DNA from 3 places in the Virgibacillus byunsanensis genome. Region 3 is predicted to be linked to each of the others. Evidence: riboswitches for the same ligand, from Rfam matches in the RefSeq annotation. Region 3 holds a riboswitch; each other region holds the start of a gene.
The links. Region 3 has a riboswitch for cobalamin ahead of ACFQ3N_RS11905 (ribonucleoside-diphosphate reductase subunit alpha). Riboswitches for the same ligand answer to the same signal wherever they lie in the genome.

Region 1 (6,545 bases), on a different contig from region 3:
GTTATGACTGTCCGCAGCTTCAGTTTGGATCTTGCCATTCCATAATCACCGTTTTTCGAAGTGAGATGGTGGGTCTCTTAAAGTAGAGAACTAATTCCTCCCTTTACTTTTCCAACTAAATTCCTTCCAGTATTCTTTTTCCAAAGACTTTAACGATAGCTTTTGTCCCCATACACATCTTTTAATGTTCTGGAGATATTATTGAAATGAAATTGTGATAGTATTAAATTAAATCTTAGCTTTCGTAGCCTTTAATTTACCCTACTTGACTTGTTGATTATCGGAGCAATTATTTAGTTAGTTATTGCTATGTGGTTTGTTTGGCAGATAATCCGGCATGAGGTTGGAGAAACAGAGCAAGGGAGCAAGTTGTACGTACGGATATAGGATAACAGTTTAAATTATGAAGGAAACCATAGATAGTTATGGTTCCCTTTTTTTTAGCAGATAAGAAAGAAACCTTTCCTATCCTATTGCATAAGTTTTTTTATTAAATCTAAAATAGTTTACCTACTCATATCACTAAATCTATGATAAGATTACAAAATATCAGAATATTAACATTTTATATTAATAGTATTATATAATACTATTAAATCTATTTAAGGTAGGAGGGGAAAGTGTCACAACATTAAAGGGTTTATAGGGAGGAGACGAGTTGTTGTTAGGTAATTAGAGAAATGGGGTTTTTGCTTGTGAAGTAAATAGTTGAATTCAGCCTTGTAGATGAAATGTTGTCGAATTTGACGGAACAAATCCGAAGGGGTTCTATGTGTAGAACTTCAAATAATAAAAAGAAATGGGGAACAATGTATGGATTTTTTATCCGTAATACCACCAATTGTTGCAGTGGTATTGGCAATTGTTACAAAACGGGTTTTGTTTTCTCTTTTTATCAGTATTTGGGTAGGTGGATTAATTGCAGCTGGAGGTAATCCGTTCCAAGCGGTAAGTGTCACCTTCACATGGATGAAGGATGTAATGATTGATCCATGGAATGCACGCTTTCTCGTGATGACTGCGTTACTTGGTACAGGGGCAGCATTTATGTTTAAAACTGGTGGCTCGGAAGGACTTATAAAAGTTCTGGAGAAAAAATTAACTACTAGAAAAAGGGTACTATTTTTGCCATATCTCTTAGGAATTGTCATATTTTTTAATGATTACGTGAACTCTGTTATTGTTGGAAATGCTTCAAAAGATATCACCGCAAAACATAAAGTTTCAAGAGAAAAGTTATCCTACATTCTTGACTCAACAGCCTCACCGATGGCAACAATTGGACCTGTTTCTGATTGGATTGGTTTTCAAGTTTCCTTGATTGCAGCAGCAATTGCTAGTGCAAGCATCATCGGTATAGAACCTTACTTCGCCTTCTTGCAATCGATTCCGTGGAATTTTTACGCAATTTTATGTCTTGCAGCTGTTCCGATGATTATTATCGGAAAAGATTTTGGTCCTATGGCAAAAGCAGAACGTAGGGCTCAATCGACTGGAAAATTAATACCGGATGGTTCTACGCCTTTGTCATCTATTGAACAGGATTTAGGAGAACCTTACAAGAAAGAAGGAAGTGTATGGAATTTTGTCCTTCCACTTGTAACACTTATTTCGGTAAGTGTATGGGGTTTGTGGTACTCAGGTGGTGGATCTACAGGAAAATCACTCATGGATGCTCTAGCAGATACGGATGTTGCAGTTGCTCTAACATGGGGGGCTTTTGCCATGACATTGGTAGGTATTGTGCTGGCTCTCATCCAAGGTATGGGGCTAAAAAAGTGTGAAGATACTTTGCTGGGTGGTATTCGAACAATGCTTCCAGCACTCGTGATTATCGTGTTAGCTTGGTCGATTGGCACCGTTACATCTGAGCTTGGTACTGCTGAATTTGTAGTAAACGCGACACAAAGCTGGATGACTGCTACACTTGTGCCATTCTTGGTTTTTGTTATAGGAATGTTTATTGCTTTCGCAACGGGTACATCGTGGGGAACAATGTCAATTCTAACCCCAATTGCAGTTCCACTAGCATTTACGCTAGGGGGAGAAGATCTAATTCCTATCGTTATCGGGGCAATTTTTGCTGGAGCTATTTTCGGGGATCATGTCTCGCCTATATCTGATACAACTGTCATGGCATCAATCTTTGCTGGGTCGGATCATATTGCTCACGTTAACACTCAGATTCCATACGCACTTGTGCCTGCGGGGATTGCGGGAGTTTTATATTTATCTTACTCATTGATTGGAAGCAGTATTGTTTTATTGATTTCTGGTATCATTATTCAATTCTTTGTGTTTCGTTATTTGGGTAATCGAGATGAGAGAAAGCATCTGGAAGCAGAAGAAAGAATTGGCGCTTAATCAAGAGAACCCAAAGTCCTTTGTGATTCCAGCGATCCTTACGTGTTGAAGAAACTTTAAGTCATTAAATGCAGATTTTAATTCTTTTGGTAGGTAATTATTTAGGTCATTATCCGCTATCCTAGTACGAGGCACCTCTTCTTTTTGGTAGTTTTTTTCGACAATTAAACTATACCAAAAGCGGAGGTGCTTTTCTTTTATAATTAATTTTGTCAAGGTGCATAATGAAGTACGGAAAGTGTTATATCAGATAACGATTAGATATTATTTTTACGCTGTGAAAATTGAGTAAAATGAATTGGTTGATTTAATAAAGTATTAGAGATATATTAATAGAGATAAGATTTAAAATGCTTTAATAATCGGATAATGCATATTTCACTATTTTGATTTTTTATCTGATATTTGTAGTGCTTTCTAGCTTTACCTTATCAAATGAATAAAAATAATGGATGATGGAATTTCGGTGGAACTCCGAAGCTGTCCCGCAACTGTTAAAGCCAGATACATCCCCATTATTTTTTAGTCAAATCCTTCGAGGTAAAAGGATGGCTATGGGATTACTATGCCCTGCCAACCTCTGCCTTCATGTCAGAGGCTTTTTTGCTTTACTAAGGATAAATCACACTAGGAAAAGAAAGGTAAGGGTGAACAAATTGTTTAGAAAAATTATCAGTTTTTTGTTTGTATTCATGTTAACTACAGCACTTGTTGGGTGTAACAACCAGGAGGGAGTTAAAGAAGATTCTAATCAAGACCAGATTGATGATACGGAAGCGGAGGCAAAAAAGGCTGAAGCAAGTGAAGAGAAAGAGAATAACTCAGTAACGCAGTATCCACTAACCGTTACGGATGCTACTGGAACAGATGTTACTTTTGACTCAGAACCTACTAAACTAGTTTCATTAATTCCAAGCGGTACAGAGATTTTATTTGCAGTTGGGGCTGGAGAAGAGATTTTAGCTGTTGATGATTCCTCTGATTTCCCTGTTGAGACAGCTGATTTGCCAAAACTAGGAAGTACATACTCGGGAATAAATGAGGAAGAACTGATTGCCTTACAACCCGATGTTGTTTTTATTAATTCTGGTCTACAGGTAGAAGTAGCTGAAGAATTAAGAGCAAAAGGCTTTAAGGTCTTTGGTTCAAACCCACAGTCAATAAAAGAAGTAATAGAGGATGTCCAAGGAATTGGAGTAATTTTAAATAATCAAGAGAAAGCGCAAACCGTTGTCGATGAAATGAAGGAAGATCTTGATTACGTAAAAAGTAAGGTGGCTAGCGTTGAGCCGAAAAAAGTGTACGCTGAGTACTCGAAAGGCTGGTCCTTTGGGTCGGGCGAATTCTCCAATGATCTTATTACTTTAGCTGGTGGAGAAAACATTTTTGCAGATATTGATGGATGGTTTGAAGTAAATCCTGAAGAAGTTATTAAGAGAAACCCTGAAGTTATACTTTTCACTTCTGGTGAAGAGGGTGCAACAGAGGATAGCAAGGAACAGATTTTATCAAGAGACGGCTGGAATGTCATTGATGCCGTCAAAAATGAGCGGGTTATTGGAATAGATTCAGTTAAAGCAAGCCGTGTCGGTCCACGTATTACTGAAAGTTTAATTGAAGTCTTTGAAGCAATTCATCCCGACTCGGCAGAATGATGAAAAAGAAATTAGTTCTCTTTGTAGGAGGGGCAACTCTGCTCCTTCTTTTTTCAATTACAATGAGCTTATCAATAGGGTCTTCTATGATTCCAATCACTGAGGTATGGTCTACTCTTTTTGGTGGAGGTGACGAGGTAAGTCGGGCAATCATCCTTCAGGTTCGTTTACCAAGAATTGTACTAGCAATTTTAGTAGGTGCGGCATTGGCTGTTGCAGGAGCGGGTTTTCAAGGGGTACTGAGAAATCCATTAGCAGATCCTTACATATTGGGTGTTTCTTCAGGTGCTTCAATAGGTGCGGCTTTCATTATTTTGTTCGGGCTCCAATCTACACTATTTGGCAAATATTCCATACCTATTGTAGCGTTTATTACTGGGGTACTTACGTTGTTTTTTGTCATATTTATTGCGAAGAAAAGTGGTCAGATGAAAAAAGAAACGTTAATTTTAGCAGGCGTAATTGTACAAGCTTTTTTAGGATCGATCATCTCATTAATGGTTTCCATGTCAGGGACAGTGTTAAACGAAATTATTTTCTGGATGATGGGGAGTTTAACTCTAAAAGGATGGGAATACTCGCAAATCATGGCACCTTATCTGCTAATTGGAATTATTATTATACTATCACAAGGAAGGGCTTTAAATTTATTTACATTAGGTGAAAGGACTGCCCTTCACTTGGGCGTTCAGGTAGAGAGGACAAAAATGATCGTTCTAGTAACCTCAACATTACTAACAGCCTCCGCCGTATCGGTATCGGGTGTGATAGGTTTTGTTGGGTTGGTTGTTCCGCATTTGATCAGATTGATTGTCGGTCCTGATTACCGACTAATCCTCCCCCTCTCCATTTTTGGAGGTTCTATTTATGTGCTTTGGGCAGATACAATTGCAAGAATGGCCTTAATGCCCAAAGAAATACCCTTAGGTGTCGTAACTTCCTTGTTAGGAGCACCTTTCTTTGCTTACTTATTGAAAAAGGGCAGTAAAGGAGTTCATCTATGATTGTTGCAAAAAATTTATCGAAAAAATATAATTCGAAGGAAGTTTTACAGCCACTAGACTTGACGATTGAGCCCAATGAAATCGTGGGGATTATCGGGCCAAATGGTTGCGGCAAGTCAACACTCATGAAATTATTATCAGGAGCTGAGAAGCCGACTAGCGGGACTGTCCAAATCAAAGGGAAGTTGCTCAAAAAGTACAAAACAAAGGATCTAGCAAAAATTCTTGCTGTTCTTCAACAAGAAGGGATTCCCCCAGTTGGTTTTACTGTTCGAGAAATGATCGAGATGGGTCGATATCCTTATCAAAATTGGCTTGGCGATGAAGTTAATATGGAAGCGAACTGGGAATACGATATTGCTTATGAGATAATGGAAAGATTACACATAGATCACCTTGAAAATGAGGTTATTAATCACCTGAGTGGTGGAGAAAAGCAGCGAATTGCCTTAGGACAGGTATTGGCTCAGGAACCAGAAATACTTATGCTAGATGAACCTACGACCTATCTTGATATCGGTCATCAGCTGCAAATGATGGAATTGATTAGGAAATGGCAAAAAAAAAGTCAACATACAGTAGTCGTGATTCTACATGACCTTAACCTTGCTTCTATGTATTGCACCAGACTTATCCTGATGAAGGATGGCAGGATTCAAAAGATAGGTTCACCAGAAGAGGTAGTTCAAGAAAGAATCATCAAAACTGTCTATGGAACACAGCCAATCGTCATAGAGCATCCAAGACAGTTGATGGCACCGCAGATTATTCTTGATAGATTGTAGTTTATCATTCAAGAGGCATTATTTACGGCATTTTCCACTTATTCAATAGGATGAATAAGTGGGCCTAGTTTGAAATATTTTGATGTTCCCATCTAATTTTGCATACTACCATCAAATAAATTGTGTGACTAACTAATTTATTTTAATAAAAGGGGGAATAATAAATGAAAGAAAGAGTTGTTGTTTCGTGGAGTGGTGGAAAGGACAGTTCATTAGCACTCTATTATCTTTTAAAAGATAAACGGTACACAGTGGATTCTTTGCTTACAACTGTAACAGAAGGATATGAACGGATTAGTGTCCATGGTGTGCGGGAAAAATTATTAGAGGAACAAGCCGAAAGTCTTGGAATTCCACTTCGAAAAATGTACATTCCACAACAAAGTTCACATCCCATTTACAAGGAAAGGATGAATGAACAATTAAAACAAATTAAAGAAGATGGAATAAACACTGTCATGTTCGGTGATATATTCTTAGAAGATGTTCGTTCGTACCGAGAAGAGCTGATTCATAATCAAAAATTAAAAGCAATATTCCCACTATGGGGGCGACCAACAAATGAGTTAATTCAGGAATTTATTTCGCTCGGATTCAAGACAGTGACTACCTGTATCGATACCGAAACGCTGACAGATAAGTTTCTAGGTCGCCATATAAACGCTTCATTTTTAAAGGAATTACCAGAAAATGTGGATAAGTGCGGTGAAAATGGTGAATTCCACACCTTTACCTAT
Region 2 (6,545 bases), on a different contig from region 3:
TGTTTATTAGTTGATTTTGATCCATCCAATATCATTCCTATATATAGAAATTATTCTATCTATTATCATAATTCTCATTGATAAAAAAGTCAAAAGAGGTTTATTAAAGAAATGGGCTGATTTCGTAAAATTTGTTGCTTCTGAGAGAATAGATATAAAATGCGACGTAACTAGATGTGACGGTTAACCTACCGCTACGGAAATACACTTCGCTTTCACCCATCCGGGTACAAGTGCGACATCTGCTTCGTTTCACTGCGCAGTGTCTTCTACCCGTGGGCGGCTGATGAGCCTCCTCGAGCTAACGCTCTGCGGGTTCTCAGGCTAGGCCTCTGCTCCCACAGGACAAGAAAAGCTACATAGCTAGACATCGCACGCAGAAAATCGGTTTGTATTTTCAAGGAGTCTACGTGTATTTCCTCCGCTGTTATTTCCGTTACTGTCGTGGGACTGTATCTGTATTGATAAAACACCTTACCAGTTTGGGTGAGCGGAGGGCGGTGACTCCTGCGGGAACAGCACGTGTCCGAAGACCCCGCAGAGCGGTTTTCCGCTTCGGAGGCTGAGGCCGCGCCCGCGGAAAGCGTCCGTCCGTAGCGATCCCGGACGGCGGCAATAGAAATAAGCCTAAAGTTATGTCGCAGTTTATATCAACTATGAAGATGAAAAAGCAACAATTCGTGGAAGAAATAAGAGCTCTAACCGTTACAGCGGTTAGAGCTCTTATTTCTATTGTGATGGCGTTATATATATTGGATTCACAGACAACGGAACATCGATTGGTTTTGATAATTCATAAACACCAATGCTATCTAACGTTGTATTTTCAAAAACTACCGTATCATAACCATAGCTTTTGGCAGTCATTAAAACCGCATCAACCATATTAAGCGTTACTTGATCATTTATTAATTCAGTTTCATCTGTAAATCGTATAACAAGCTGACTTTCATTCATTTGAGTAGAAAAGTTGATATCCTCAGGTATTGATTTATAAACGCTAAATTCCTCTTCATCATTTTTCATTTCTTGAAATGCCTCTTCTAATGTCAAGGGATCTTGTTGGATGATTGGTATTAAAAAATCCCTTTTTTCCGCTGATGCATTATAAACTTTATAAATTTCATTTTCACTGGACTCAATAGGCATCTCTTCTAGGTTGCCGATTGGTCCTAAGTCAACACCTGGACTTTCTTCTGTAGTAAATAAAATTTTATCAATCTGATATGGTCGAAACATCCTGGATAAGCTATCTTCAAACAAATTTGGATTAGCTGAACCTTCTCCAATGGAAAATCCAGCAGGAAAGTCCATTACTACTTGATCATTCGATTGTTCTATCTCGAAAGTAACATTATCAAATTTGTATTCACTTATACCCCATTCATGCTCGTTCAGATAATTATCCAATTCATTATAATAAACTTCGAGATCATCTGTTTTAGGAGCCATGATAGATAAAGGAATAACATATTGTGCTTGATTATCGGCAACAGCTACATGAATAATCGTATACGCCTCATTTGGTTCATGAACAACATAATGCTCAGGTTGTTTATCCAGTAAACTAATTTCGGGTTCGGCTTGATCTAAATCTGCTGATGATCCTTCTTCTTCACCTTCATAGGATTCCATAGTGGAATTTTCATTATTTTCCATGCTTTCATCTGAGGAGGATGTATCAAATGCTCTATCTGTGGATTCTTCCCCACCTGTATCATTCATATTATTATTTAATAACGAAGGAAGCATTACTACAACTAACATAATTGCAAAAACAGTGCTTGCAACTGGTATAAGTGCATTCCTTTTACTCTTTTTTGAAGCTGTTTCACCTTTTGTTTTTGAGGAGATACGCTGATAAAGTTCTTCTTTTGTTTGGCTATCTTTTACTTCAGGTAATTCATTCAAACTTTTTATAATTTGCTGATCCGTCTTATTACGTGATTTCATAAAGTATCTCCTCCTTCCTGTTGTTCTTCACTCACATATTTCCTTAGTGTTTTTAATCCTCTATGCTGAGTTGTCTTAACTTTGCTTATACTAAAATTTAATATGTCAGCAGTCTCCTGAATGGAAAATGACTGTATGTAACGTAAAATCAATACACTCTTTTGATCGGGACTACATCGATCGAGATGGTGATATACCTTCTTCAATTCCTCATTTTGTATTGTAATTTCATCTGGCAATGGTTGTTTATCTTGTATAAATTCTCCTTTTTCTTGCCAGTCAAAAAAATCAGTGATTCGATTTCGCTTTCTTTTTTGTGCACGAAAATAATCAATTGTCTTATGTCTAGCTATAGAGAATAACCACGTTTTTAACGTACTATCACCTTTAAAAGACGTATAAGAATGCATTACTTTTATATAAACTTCCTGAACGAGGTCTTCTGTGGTTTCTTTGTCTTTAACCATATAAAAAATAAACTGATATAAATCCTGATGATACTTGTCGTATATTTCATCAAAAACGGCCTTCATAAAGATCCTCCGTTCACCCATTTAGTCGTTTCAACACCAAAAATGTTACACTATATTTCTATAATATTAAAGAATAAGAAAAATACCAACCATTATTTGGTTGGTATTTTTAAATATAGGTTCATTTCGTAAGTTTTGTTACTTTTTTAATCCTCACAATTGATATATAATGCGACATAAATTCAGATAATGGTTAGTGCTTTTACTCGCTCTGGAAATACATTTAGCGCATCTTAGGGCGGCTGGTGAACCACCACGTGCTGAAGCACTTTAGTGTCTCACCTATGCCTATCCTCCCGCAGAACAAGGGAAGCCACGGCAGGATTACATCGCACGCAGAAAAAGTGATTTCCTTTTTCAAGGAGTCTTCGTGTATTTCCGCCGCTGGTATAGCGTCCAGAATAAAACAACATCTTGAATTTCGTTTTTTTAAGGTAAACTGCCACTTTTATGATGGTTGCTTTTCGCTGCGGGCAGTCGACTCTAAAGGAATAGCACGTGTCCGAAGAGCGCTTTTTGCTTCTGAGGATGGCTGAGGCCGTGCCCACGGAAAGCGAAGTGTTCTGCCGAAGCGGTTGTATAGCACTCATAGATGGAGAAAGCAAATCCTCGAGTAAGTTATGTCGCAATCTACATCAATTGTGGAAAAATGACAGCCTAAATATAAATAGTTAATTATCAAATTTTGTAGACTTTTGACTTATTGGAAAATCCAAATAGTGCACCATTCAACCATGAAATTTATTAATTCTTGAACGTGTAAAAAAATGTGAAATAATTGGATAGATCAGGATGATGAATACCGCATTCCCTACTGCGTGATACGTATCAAATGGTAATCCTGCAAGATAATACGGTAAAAACTTACCAGTTATTTGATAGCTGGTTAACGAAATAACAAATCCATAGAGATAGCCACTAAAAATAGAGAAAATCACGATTAAATAGATAGGGATTCTTATAGGTAATTTACCTAGCAGACCACTTATTAACCCTATTAATCCCCATGAGATCACTTGCCAAATTGACCATATTCCCATGCCCAAAAGCATGTTTGACAAAAATGTAGTCAATACAGCTAGAAATATAGCTGCAACAGGACCTAAAAATAAACCACATATAATAATTAATGCTGTTACTGGCTGAAGGTTTGGTAAAAACGAAAAAGTAAATCTCCCCACGACAGCCATAGCTGCTAATAAAGCCAGTAATGTTATTTTATACGTAGTCAACTACATCATTCCCAGGCCTGAAGGTCGAACGTTACACGATCATCAACTTGTAACTCTAATTCATTAGCACCTACAGCTCCCATTTCATCGTTCACAAAAAACATCCAAGCCTTTTGTTCACCTTCTTCAGGAGCCTCTCCTTCAATAGAAGTAATAAAACCCTCATCTTCTTCAATATCAAAATTTTCCTGCATTACATCCATTAAAATAGCCCCATCCTCAATAGGCACCTCTTTTTCTGTGACTATTTCTTCTCCATTATCCTTTGAAATAGTTATGTCAACTGAACCTTCATTTTCTTCACTACTACTCGTATCATCAGAAGCACAACCCATCAATAAACCAAATACTAGTAATAACGCTGTTAATTTAAAAAACATTTTGTTCATCTTTCTCATTCCTCCACTATTTTTATTGAGGAGACTGGCATTGGACAACCAAAAAAGCTAACCCTTCTCACAAGAGTTAGCAATAGTAGACGACAATCGATACATTATAAATCCATATGTATTCGGTTGTCCCAATTGCTTAACATCCTCGAAGCATTGAAACAGTTAAACATGGCAGGTCTACTGACTTGTGATTTTAACCTACTTTAAGTCCCTTCCCATATAAATGTTCATATAGTGGCTATCACTTATTTCGTATCACTTACAGTTGCGAGGACAGTTCTAGTTTTTCACTAGATTCCCTTTTAAGCAAATGCACCAAATTCAAAATATTATATTCGGTTTCATTACAACTATCATCATATCATAATGCACTCTAAAATCAATATTTATTTTGCTGTAGGTGTAGGTATTTTAAATGTAAATGTCGTTCCTTCATTTACTTTACTATTCACTGAAATAGATCCATTGTGAGCATCAATTATGTTTTTAGCAATCGCTAGCCCTAAACCAGTCCCTTTTTTCTTAAGGTTTCTAGTTCTGGATTTATCAGCTTTATAAAACCGCTCAAATACAAAGGGAAGATCTTCCTCAACTATACCACTGCCATTATCTTCAATTGCTACTACTAATTGTTCATTGCATTCCACTGAAATATTTACATAGCCATTGTCATTCGTATGTCTAATGGCATTATCAATTAAATTGGTAAAAACTTGTTCTATTCTGTCAGGATCAATTGCAATTGCATCAGTTTTAATATTTTTTATAAGATTCAGTTCTACTGAGTTATCTTCTGCCAATCCACTAAACTTCTTCGTTATTCGATCAACAAATGCTTCTACGTTAATCGGTTCTTTATTTAATTGGATATGTCCAGCTTCCATTCGAGCAAGATCCAATAATTCATTTACCAGGCGACCCATTCGTAATGATTCTTCATAAATAATTTGAGCTAATTCGTTTTTCTCATCTTTACTTTCTGCCACATCATCTACAATAGCCTCACTATAGCCTTGTAGCATCGAAATAGGTGTGCGCAGCTCATGTGAAACGTTAGCAATAAAGTCTTTTCTCAATTTATCTAGGCGTCGTTCTTCCGTCATATCACGGATTACAGCTACAGCACCCCGTACAAACGTTTGATCATATAATGGAGTCATAATCATAACCCAAGTACGTCCTTGTAGATTAATCTCCCGTAAGGTTTCTTTTTCTCCCTCAATTACTTCTTGTAAAATTTGATTAAGTGGTTCTGGAAGTTTTTTGTTATCTTCATTAATGGTTATATTATGTTCAAAATACCAATCCTCAATAAACCGTTCAGCTGGGGGATTCGTTACAATCATATCTCCATTTCGATTAAGTGTAATCACACCATCTGCCATAGAACTCACAATACTGGATAATTGCTCTTTTTCCTGCCTCAACGCATTTATGTGAAACTTTAATTGCCTTCCCATTCTATTAAAAGCCATTGCCAACCCACCAATTTCGTCATGGGTTAATATCGGTACTTTTGTGTTAAATTCTCCTCTTGTTAAGTCAAATGCAGCTTCTCGCATTTTGATTAGTGGTGCTGTAATACGTGTTGAAAGGAAAAATGCAAAAATAGTAGTTAAAATAATTGCTATACCAGCTGCTAGGAAAATTATTTTTGTCGTTTCTGCCTTTGTCTGATCAACAACATCAAGTGATTGATAAACAAAAACAGCACCATTAACTCCAGAGACTGGTGTACCTACGATCATTACCTCTGCATCACTATTTGGCAGCATCATTTGTTTTTTCACTTGTTCATTTTTTGATAAAATGGTAGTCAAATCTTCTTCATTCTGAAACCATTCTTCTTCTAATTCTAATAAGTTTTGATCATTACTGTTTGAGGTCCACACAGAACCATCATTAAAAATGATAGCTATACGACTAGCTGGGTCTTTCACGCGTTCTGTTGTTTCAAATAGTAATGATTTATCATCATATTGTTCTACCATCACAGAAACTTTAGTCGCTGTTTGCATCATGTCTTTCTCAGCTTCTTCTATGTGGAACGTTTCAAAAAACTCTAATAGAAAAATGGTTAATATAAATAATACAAAAGAAACTAGCAATAAGATAGTTATTGCTAGTTTTCCTACTACACTACGCCAAAACATTATGCATCATCTACCTCAAATTTGTATCCAACTCCCCAAACAGTTACAATCATCTTTGATGCCTCTTTGGAAACGTTGTTTAACTTCTCTCTAAGCCTTTTTACATGTGTATCTACTGTACGTAAATCACCAAAAAATTCATATTGCCATACTTCTTTTAGCAAGACCTCTCGATTAAAAACTTTATCCGGTGACTTTGCTATAAAACATAATAATTCATACTCTTTTGGTGTCAAACTCACTTCATGACCATCTGCAGTTACACGATGCGCATCATGATCG
Region 3 (6,545 bases):
TTTGGAACTCCAAAAAGGTGAATTTGTCACGGTCATTGGAAGTAATGGGGCTGGTAAATCAAGCTTAATGAATGTTATTTCTGGTAATCTAACACCAGATGTGGGTGATGTGTTAATTGATGGTAAACAAGTCGTTCATTTACCAGAATACAAACGTTCCTCATTCATTGGACGTGTATTTCAAGACCCAATGGCAGGAACAGCACCATCTATGACAATTGAAGAAAACTTAGCAATTGCATATGCACGTGATAAGAAACGAAAGCTTAAACCAGGTGTGACAAAAAATCGAAAAGAATTGTTCAAGGGATATTTGGAAACGTTGAATTTAGGTCTCGAAGACCGTTTAACTGCAAAAGTCGGTTTACTCTCTGGAGGGGAGCGACAGGCGCTTTCGTTATTGATGGCTACTTTTACAGAACCGAAAATCTTATTACTTGATGAACATACGGCTGCATTAGACCCTGCCCGGGCAGAGTTAATTACTGAGATCACCGCAGACGTTGTAAAGAGGTTCGAATTAACGACCTTAATGGTAACACATAATATGAATCAAGCATTGGATCTAGGTGACCGGTTATTTATGATGGATAAAGGTGAAATTATTTTCGATATCAAAGGCAAAGAAAAACAACAATTAACGATGGAATCTCTGTTAAAGGAATTCCAACGAATACGCGGAAAACAATTTGATAGTGATCGGGCAGTATTAGGATAATTAAATCATAATCTAGCATGAAACAGGGACATAATTATGTTCCTGTTTTTTTGGCAAATAAGAAAGTATAAAATTTTCTTATCTACATAAGTGTAACTAAGGCTTCCGCCATTAAGGCTTGGCGATAAGCCAAGTTTTCTAATCGTTTTTAATTTGTGATAACTGTGCATACTTTTAAAAGAGTTATTGAAAATACCACTAAAGGGGTGAAAATGTGTCAAATCCATTTGAAGCAGCATGGAATTTGCTTAAAACTGCAGTTGATAACACAAATGAACCTAAATCACCATTTAATATCATTGAAGCAGGGGATTGTTGGAAATATATTACCATGGTAGAAGAATTTATACGATATGAAGAAATAGGTTTGAATACAACGACAGATGATGAAGTAAAAGAAATGTTAAATGATGTGATCAAGCAGTGTGAATCACATATTAAAAAATTAAGTACGATTATGAAAGAAGAGGGTATTCCCTTACCAGATGTAACTTCAGCAAAACCTAAATCAGAGCCCAATGAAATTCCGCTCGGTGTAAAGCTAACAGATGATGAGATTGCTAATGGAGTAGCATTTAAATTAATCGTATGCATGCAAGCATGTGCAAAAGGACAAGGGGATTCGATTCGAAATGATATTGGGATGGTTTGGTTGAACTTTTATTCGGAATGGGTTGTGTTAGGAACAACATTAAAAACGCTAATGCGAAAACGCGGATGGTTAAAGGTGCCGCCCTTTTATTATCCACCCGGATCTCCAAAAAATTAACTATTTCCCCAATAACCCTGTATCCTATGAAGGTCATTACCCCGCGCATATTATAAATGTGCTGGGTTTTTTAATTACTTAAATTATAAAATTAGGAGCCTATGAAGGGGCATGTTCCTTTAAGAAAGATAGACTAACTTTGTCGCTCTGTGGCAACGACCCACCCGCTATGCGTGCGCAGCCCATACGTCGCTATGACGCACAGGACGTGCTAGTTACAGGCGTTGCCACAGGACAAGGAAAGCTTCAATGAGAAACATCGCACGCAGAAAAAGTGCTTTACTTTTTCAAGGACGTGGCGAACTTAGCCTGTAAGGGCGCTTCTAGCTTTTATTAGTAGATAGGAAAGTATAAAACTTTCTTATCTACATAAGTGCAACTAAGGCTTTCGCCATTAAGGCTTGGCGATAAGCCAAGTTTTCTAAAAGGTAAGGAAAGTATAAAATTTTGGTACTATAAAGTTTCTTGTCAGCAAGAGCCATGTCTAGCTCCAGCGCCCAGCCACTCGCGACATAAGCAATCCGTCTTGCGAAAGGAAAAACTACCTTTCTCCAGCCGTTTTGCTTATGCGGTCGTGTCTTTCAGGGCGCTTACGCTTTTCTTATTACATCGAACTATTTACCTTTTTTATACATAACCTAGGTATGGATAGATAAATAGGAGGTGTTCGCTATGGTACAAAAACCAATAATATATCAAAATCCCCCAGTTCAAGAGGTCAAAAATATAAGTTATCCTACAATTAGTAACAAGGCAGTAATTGGTACCGAATCGACCGTAATCGGTGATATTACGATAGATGATGACGTTTATATAGGATTTAAAAACTTACTTCGAGCAGATTCAGGATATCCTTACTATATTGGTCCGTATACTAATATACAGGATTATGTATTAATGCACGTTCATCCGGGGAGTGCGCATGTGGAAATCGACGGCAGGAAATGGGGTGTTTACTTAGAGGGGGAGATCAGTGTATTACATCATGCAGCAGTACACGGACCATTATTTATTGGACGTAATACATTTGTAGGACAACATGCTAATATTTATGATGCAGTAATTGGACGAAACTGTGTAGTTATGCATGGTGCAACGGTAACAAACAGAGTAACGATAGCTGATAATCGTTTTGTTCCACCTGGCTATTCTGTATGGAAACAAGAGGATGCAGATCAACTTCCAATGGTACCTGAAGAACATAAAAATCTTAATCAGGAAATTGTTGACCATTATTATCGATTAGGCAAATCATACTATGAAAATACTCCGTTAGCATTTTCATAACTTACTGCCTATCGGAAATAATCATTGCGAAGTTATTTTTTCTATGATAGGATTTAAATACAATATATTGGTAAAATAAAAATGCAAGCAACTATATATAGTAATTACGAGTTAAGGTGACACACGTTGTCTTAAAAGGGAACCTAGTTCAAATCTAGGACTGCCCCCGCAACTGTAAGTGTGGACGAACGAGTAATCCACTGTATCACATGCTTTACGGCTATGATACGGGAAGGGCTCTAGTAGGCAGAAGCACAAGTCAGGAGACCTGCCATAACTTGTAGTTTCATTTCTCCGGGGTGAGAGAAGTTGAAACGGTAGAGATATAGATACGTAATTTCTATCGTTTTTTAACCGTTCATCCTTTGGGTGAGCGTTTTTTAATGGGGAAAAAAGGGAGGAATTAGTATGACAATCACAACAACAAAACCTGAACAGGAAATAAATCATATTATTGACAAAGCAGTGAGAGGGTTGGATCTGGATGTAGACGCTTACCAGAAAAAGGCTTTGAAGTTATTATCAAATCGAGAGGAAATGTATGAAAGTCTAATTAAATTAGCACTTGAAAATATAGATGAATCCACCCCTGACTGGACGTATGTAGCAAGTCGATTATACTTACAGGACCTGTACCGCCAGGCAGCAGAAAATCGACATTATGATGCCGCTATTCGGTATGGGAATTTTTATGAACTTATCCAAACCCTGACAGAAAAAGGAATTTATGCAAATAAGATCATCACCAAATATACGAAAGAAGAAATTGATTATCTTGCAGAGCAAATCGATCCAAAGCGTGATTTGCTGTTTGATTATTTAGGTCTGTTTACATTGGCAACAAGATACTTAGCCACGGATTACGAAAAAAATACATATGAGCTTCCACAAGAGCGTTGGATGATTATTGCGATGTATGTCATGCAGGATGAACCTTTATCGAAACGGAGCCAATTAGTAACCGAAGCATATTGGGCATTGAGTAATCTTTATATGACGGTTGCTACCCCAACTCTAACCAATGCAGGAAAATCACATGGGCAACTATCCAGTTGTTTCATTGATACAGTCGATGATAGTCTTCAATCGATTTATGATAGTAACACCGATATTGCCAAGCTTTCTAAAAACGGTGGAGGTATTGGTGTATACATGGGGAAAATCCGTAGTCGAGGCAGTTCGATTAAAGGATATACTGGTATGAGCAGTGGTGTCGTTCCGTGGATTAAACAGCTCAATAATACTGCTGTTAATGTGGACCAATTAGGTACGCGTAAAGGCGCCATTGCCATCTACCTAGATATTTGGCATATGGATATTGAAGCTTTTCTTGATTTGAAACTGAATAATGGGGATGACCGTTTACGTGCCCATGATATTTTTACTGGCGTGAGTCTGCCTGATTATTTTATGGAGCAAGTGGACAAGCGTGGTGACTGGTATTTATTTGACCCACATGAAGTTCGTCAAGTGATGGGATACTCACTGGAAGATTTTTATGATGAAGAAAAAACCCGAGGGTCCTGGCGTGAACGATATCAGGAATGTGTAGATTCGAAATTGTTATCCAAAAAGAAGATTCCTGCTATTGAAATCATGAAACGAATTATGAAATCCCAACTGGAGTCAGGTACACCGTTCATGTTTTATCGTGATGAAGTGAATAGACAGAATAGTAATCATCATAAAGGGATCATCTACTGTTCCAATTTATGTACGGAAATAACCCAGAATCAGTCTCCAACTGAATTTTTGGAGGAATTTCTGGAAAATGATAACACGATCGTTAAAAAGTATAAATCCGGTGACTATGTGGTATGTAATTTGAGTTCCATTAATTTAGGGAGAGCGGTTCCTGATGATATATTGGAGCGTCTCATCAAGATCCAAATACGCATGCTTGATAATGTCATTGATATTAATACATTACCAATTAAGCAAACACAGTTAACGAATCAGAAATATCGGGCAATAGGGCTTGGCACCTTTGGCTGGCATCATCTTTTAGCACTTGAAAACCTGAAATGGGAATCAGATGAAGCGGTTAATTATGCAGATGAGTTATATGAGAAAATTGCCTATTTAACGATTACAAATAGTATGGAGTTAAGTAAAGAAAAAGGAAATTATCCCTGCTTTGCAGGAAGTAAATGGCATACGGGAGCTTATTTTTCACAAAAAGGTTATTCTGATGAAAAGTGGCTTGCGTTAAGAAATGATGTTGCTCAATATGGAATTCGTAATGGGTATCTTATGGCAGTTGCGCCAAACTCTACAACCTCGATGATCGCGGGGTCTACTGCTAGTATCGATCCGATTTTTAATACATTTTATAGCGAAGAAAAAAAGGATTTCAAAATACCGACGACTGCACCTGATTTGAATCACAAAACATATGATATCTATCGAAGATCTGCCTATATATTGGATCAACGCTGGTCTGTTAGACAAAATGCAGCACGACAAAAGCATATCGATCAAAGTATTTCATTTAACTTTTATGTACCAAATACAATAAAGGCCTCCGTGTTACTAGATTTGCATTTACAAGCATGGAAGGAAGGATTGAAAACAACGTATTATGTACGTTCATCCTCGAATGATATAGAAGAATGTGAGTGGTGTGAAAGTTGAAGATTTTACTAGCATACTTATCGTACAGCGGAAACACAACAGAAGTAGCAGAAATCATTGAACGAAAATTAACAGAAGATAGGTGCACAATAGTTAGGCACCGAATTGGCATAGACCGACCAGTTAACGCAGCAGTATACGATTATATTTTTCTTGGAACTTTTACTTGGGATAAGGGGCAAACACCAGATGAAGTGAAGGATTTCGTGTTGGAAGTGGGCTACAAGCCTCGAAATGTAGCCGTTTTTGGTACAGGTGATACGCAATTTGGTGGGGATGCTCTATTTTGTAAAGCTGTAGATAAGCTTGAAACATTTTACCAAAGTAGATGGACAGGGTTGAAAATAGAGCAATCACCACGGGGAAGCCAAGAACAACTAGTAGAAAAATGGGTGGAAGGAGTGTTTCATGATGCCAAAACACTTGCTTGAAAAAGCAAAAACACTAGAACCGCTGCATCCCAATAAATCAACTGGATTATTTGGCGGAGAATCGAGTGGAATATTAAACTGGAACGATATTGCTTATCCGCATTGGTACAAAATATATAAACGGTTAATCGGGAATTACTGGCAGGCTGATGAGGTGAATATGTCGGGGGATGTTCGGCAATTTTCTTCTCTAACGGAGGCCGAAAAAGAAGCTTACTTAAGAATAATTGGTCTGCTCTCAACATTAGACGGGCCGCAAACCAGAACCGCATTACTTTTATCTTTGTATGCAACGGATGTTTCTGTTCAATCGATTATGGCTGTAATTGCCCAGCAGGAAGCGGTTCATAATGAGAGCTATTCTTATGTCCTGTCATCAGTTGTCTCCTTAGATGAACAAAATGAATCGTTCCAATTAGGACGCAAAGATCCTGCATTGTTAAAAAGAAACAAGCATTTAATCGAGCAATATAATTCGTTTGTGGAAGAACCATCTATGGAAAATATCTTAAAGACGATGGTGTACACTTCCCTTTTAGAAGGTATGTTCTTTTATTCAGGATTTGCGTTTTTCTATCATCTAGCAAGAAATAACAAAATGGTAGGGACATCCACTATGATTAGCTATATTAATCGTGATGAATTGGAGCATGGGCGGTTTATCGCTGAATTGTTTCGTGCTACCTTAGCAGAGAATCCAGTCTTT

Region 1: it holds a riboswitch for cobalamin, as region 3 does, so the genes downstream of both, ACFQ3N_RS05340 (ABC transporter substrate-binding protein) here and ACFQ3N_RS11905 (ribonucleoside-diphosphate reductase subunit alpha) in region 3, are expected to answer to the same signal.
Region 2: it holds a riboswitch for cobalamin, as region 3 does, so the genes downstream of both, ACFQ3N_RS13985 (DUF4430 domain-containing protein) here and ACFQ3N_RS11905 (ribonucleoside-diphosphate reductase subunit alpha) in region 3, are expected to answer to the same signal.

The regions. Positions count from the first base shown of each region.
Region 1 covers NZ_JBHTKJ010000012.1:23,485-30,029, reverse strand. Annotated here, with positions in the region: gene ACFQ3N_RS05345 (Na+/H+ antiporter NhaC family protein) at 814-2,364, shown strand; adenosylcobalamin (AdoCbl) riboswitch at 2,794-2,921, shown strand; gene ACFQ3N_RS05340 (ABC transporter substrate-binding protein) at 3,045-4,019, shown strand; gene ACFQ3N_RS05335 (FecCD family ABC transporter permease) at 4,019-5,023, shown strand; gene ACFQ3N_RS05330 (ABC transporter ATP-binding protein) at 5,020-5,808, shown strand; gene ACFQ3N_RS05325 (Dph6-related ATP pyrophosphatase) at 5,973-6,545, shown strand, end outside.
Region 2 covers NZ_JBHTKJ010000037.1:5,081-11,625, reverse strand. Annotated here, with positions in the region: gene ACFQ3N_RS14005 (helix-turn-helix transcriptional regulator) at 1-25, opposite strand, end outside; gene ACFQ3N_RS14000 (hypothetical protein) at 730-1,953, opposite strand; gene sigX (RNA polymerase sigma factor SigX) at 1,950-2,486, opposite strand; gene ACFQ3N_RS13990 (ECF transporter S component) at 3,215-3,718, opposite strand; gene ACFQ3N_RS13985 (DUF4430 domain-containing protein) at 3,724-4,107, opposite strand; cobalamin riboswitch at 4,264-4,445, opposite strand; gene ACFQ3N_RS13980 (ATP-binding protein) at 4,497-6,263, opposite strand; gene ACFQ3N_RS13975 (response regulator transcription factor) at 6,263-6,545, opposite strand, start outside.
Region 3 covers NZ_JBHTKJ010000031.1:11,874-18,418, reverse strand. Annotated here, with positions in the region: gene ACFQ3N_RS11920 (ABC transporter ATP-binding protein) at 1-718, shown strand, start outside; gene ACFQ3N_RS11915 (DUF3231 family protein) at 933-1,487, shown strand; gene ACFQ3N_RS11910 (carbonate dehydratase) at 2,160-2,774, shown strand; cobalamin riboswitch at 2,872-3,064, shown strand; gene ACFQ3N_RS11905 (ribonucleoside-diphosphate reductase subunit alpha) at 3,183-5,408, shown strand; gene ACFQ3N_RS11900 (flavodoxin) at 5,405-5,839, shown strand; gene ACFQ3N_RS11895 (ribonucleotide-diphosphate reductase subunit beta) at 5,820-6,545, shown strand, end outside.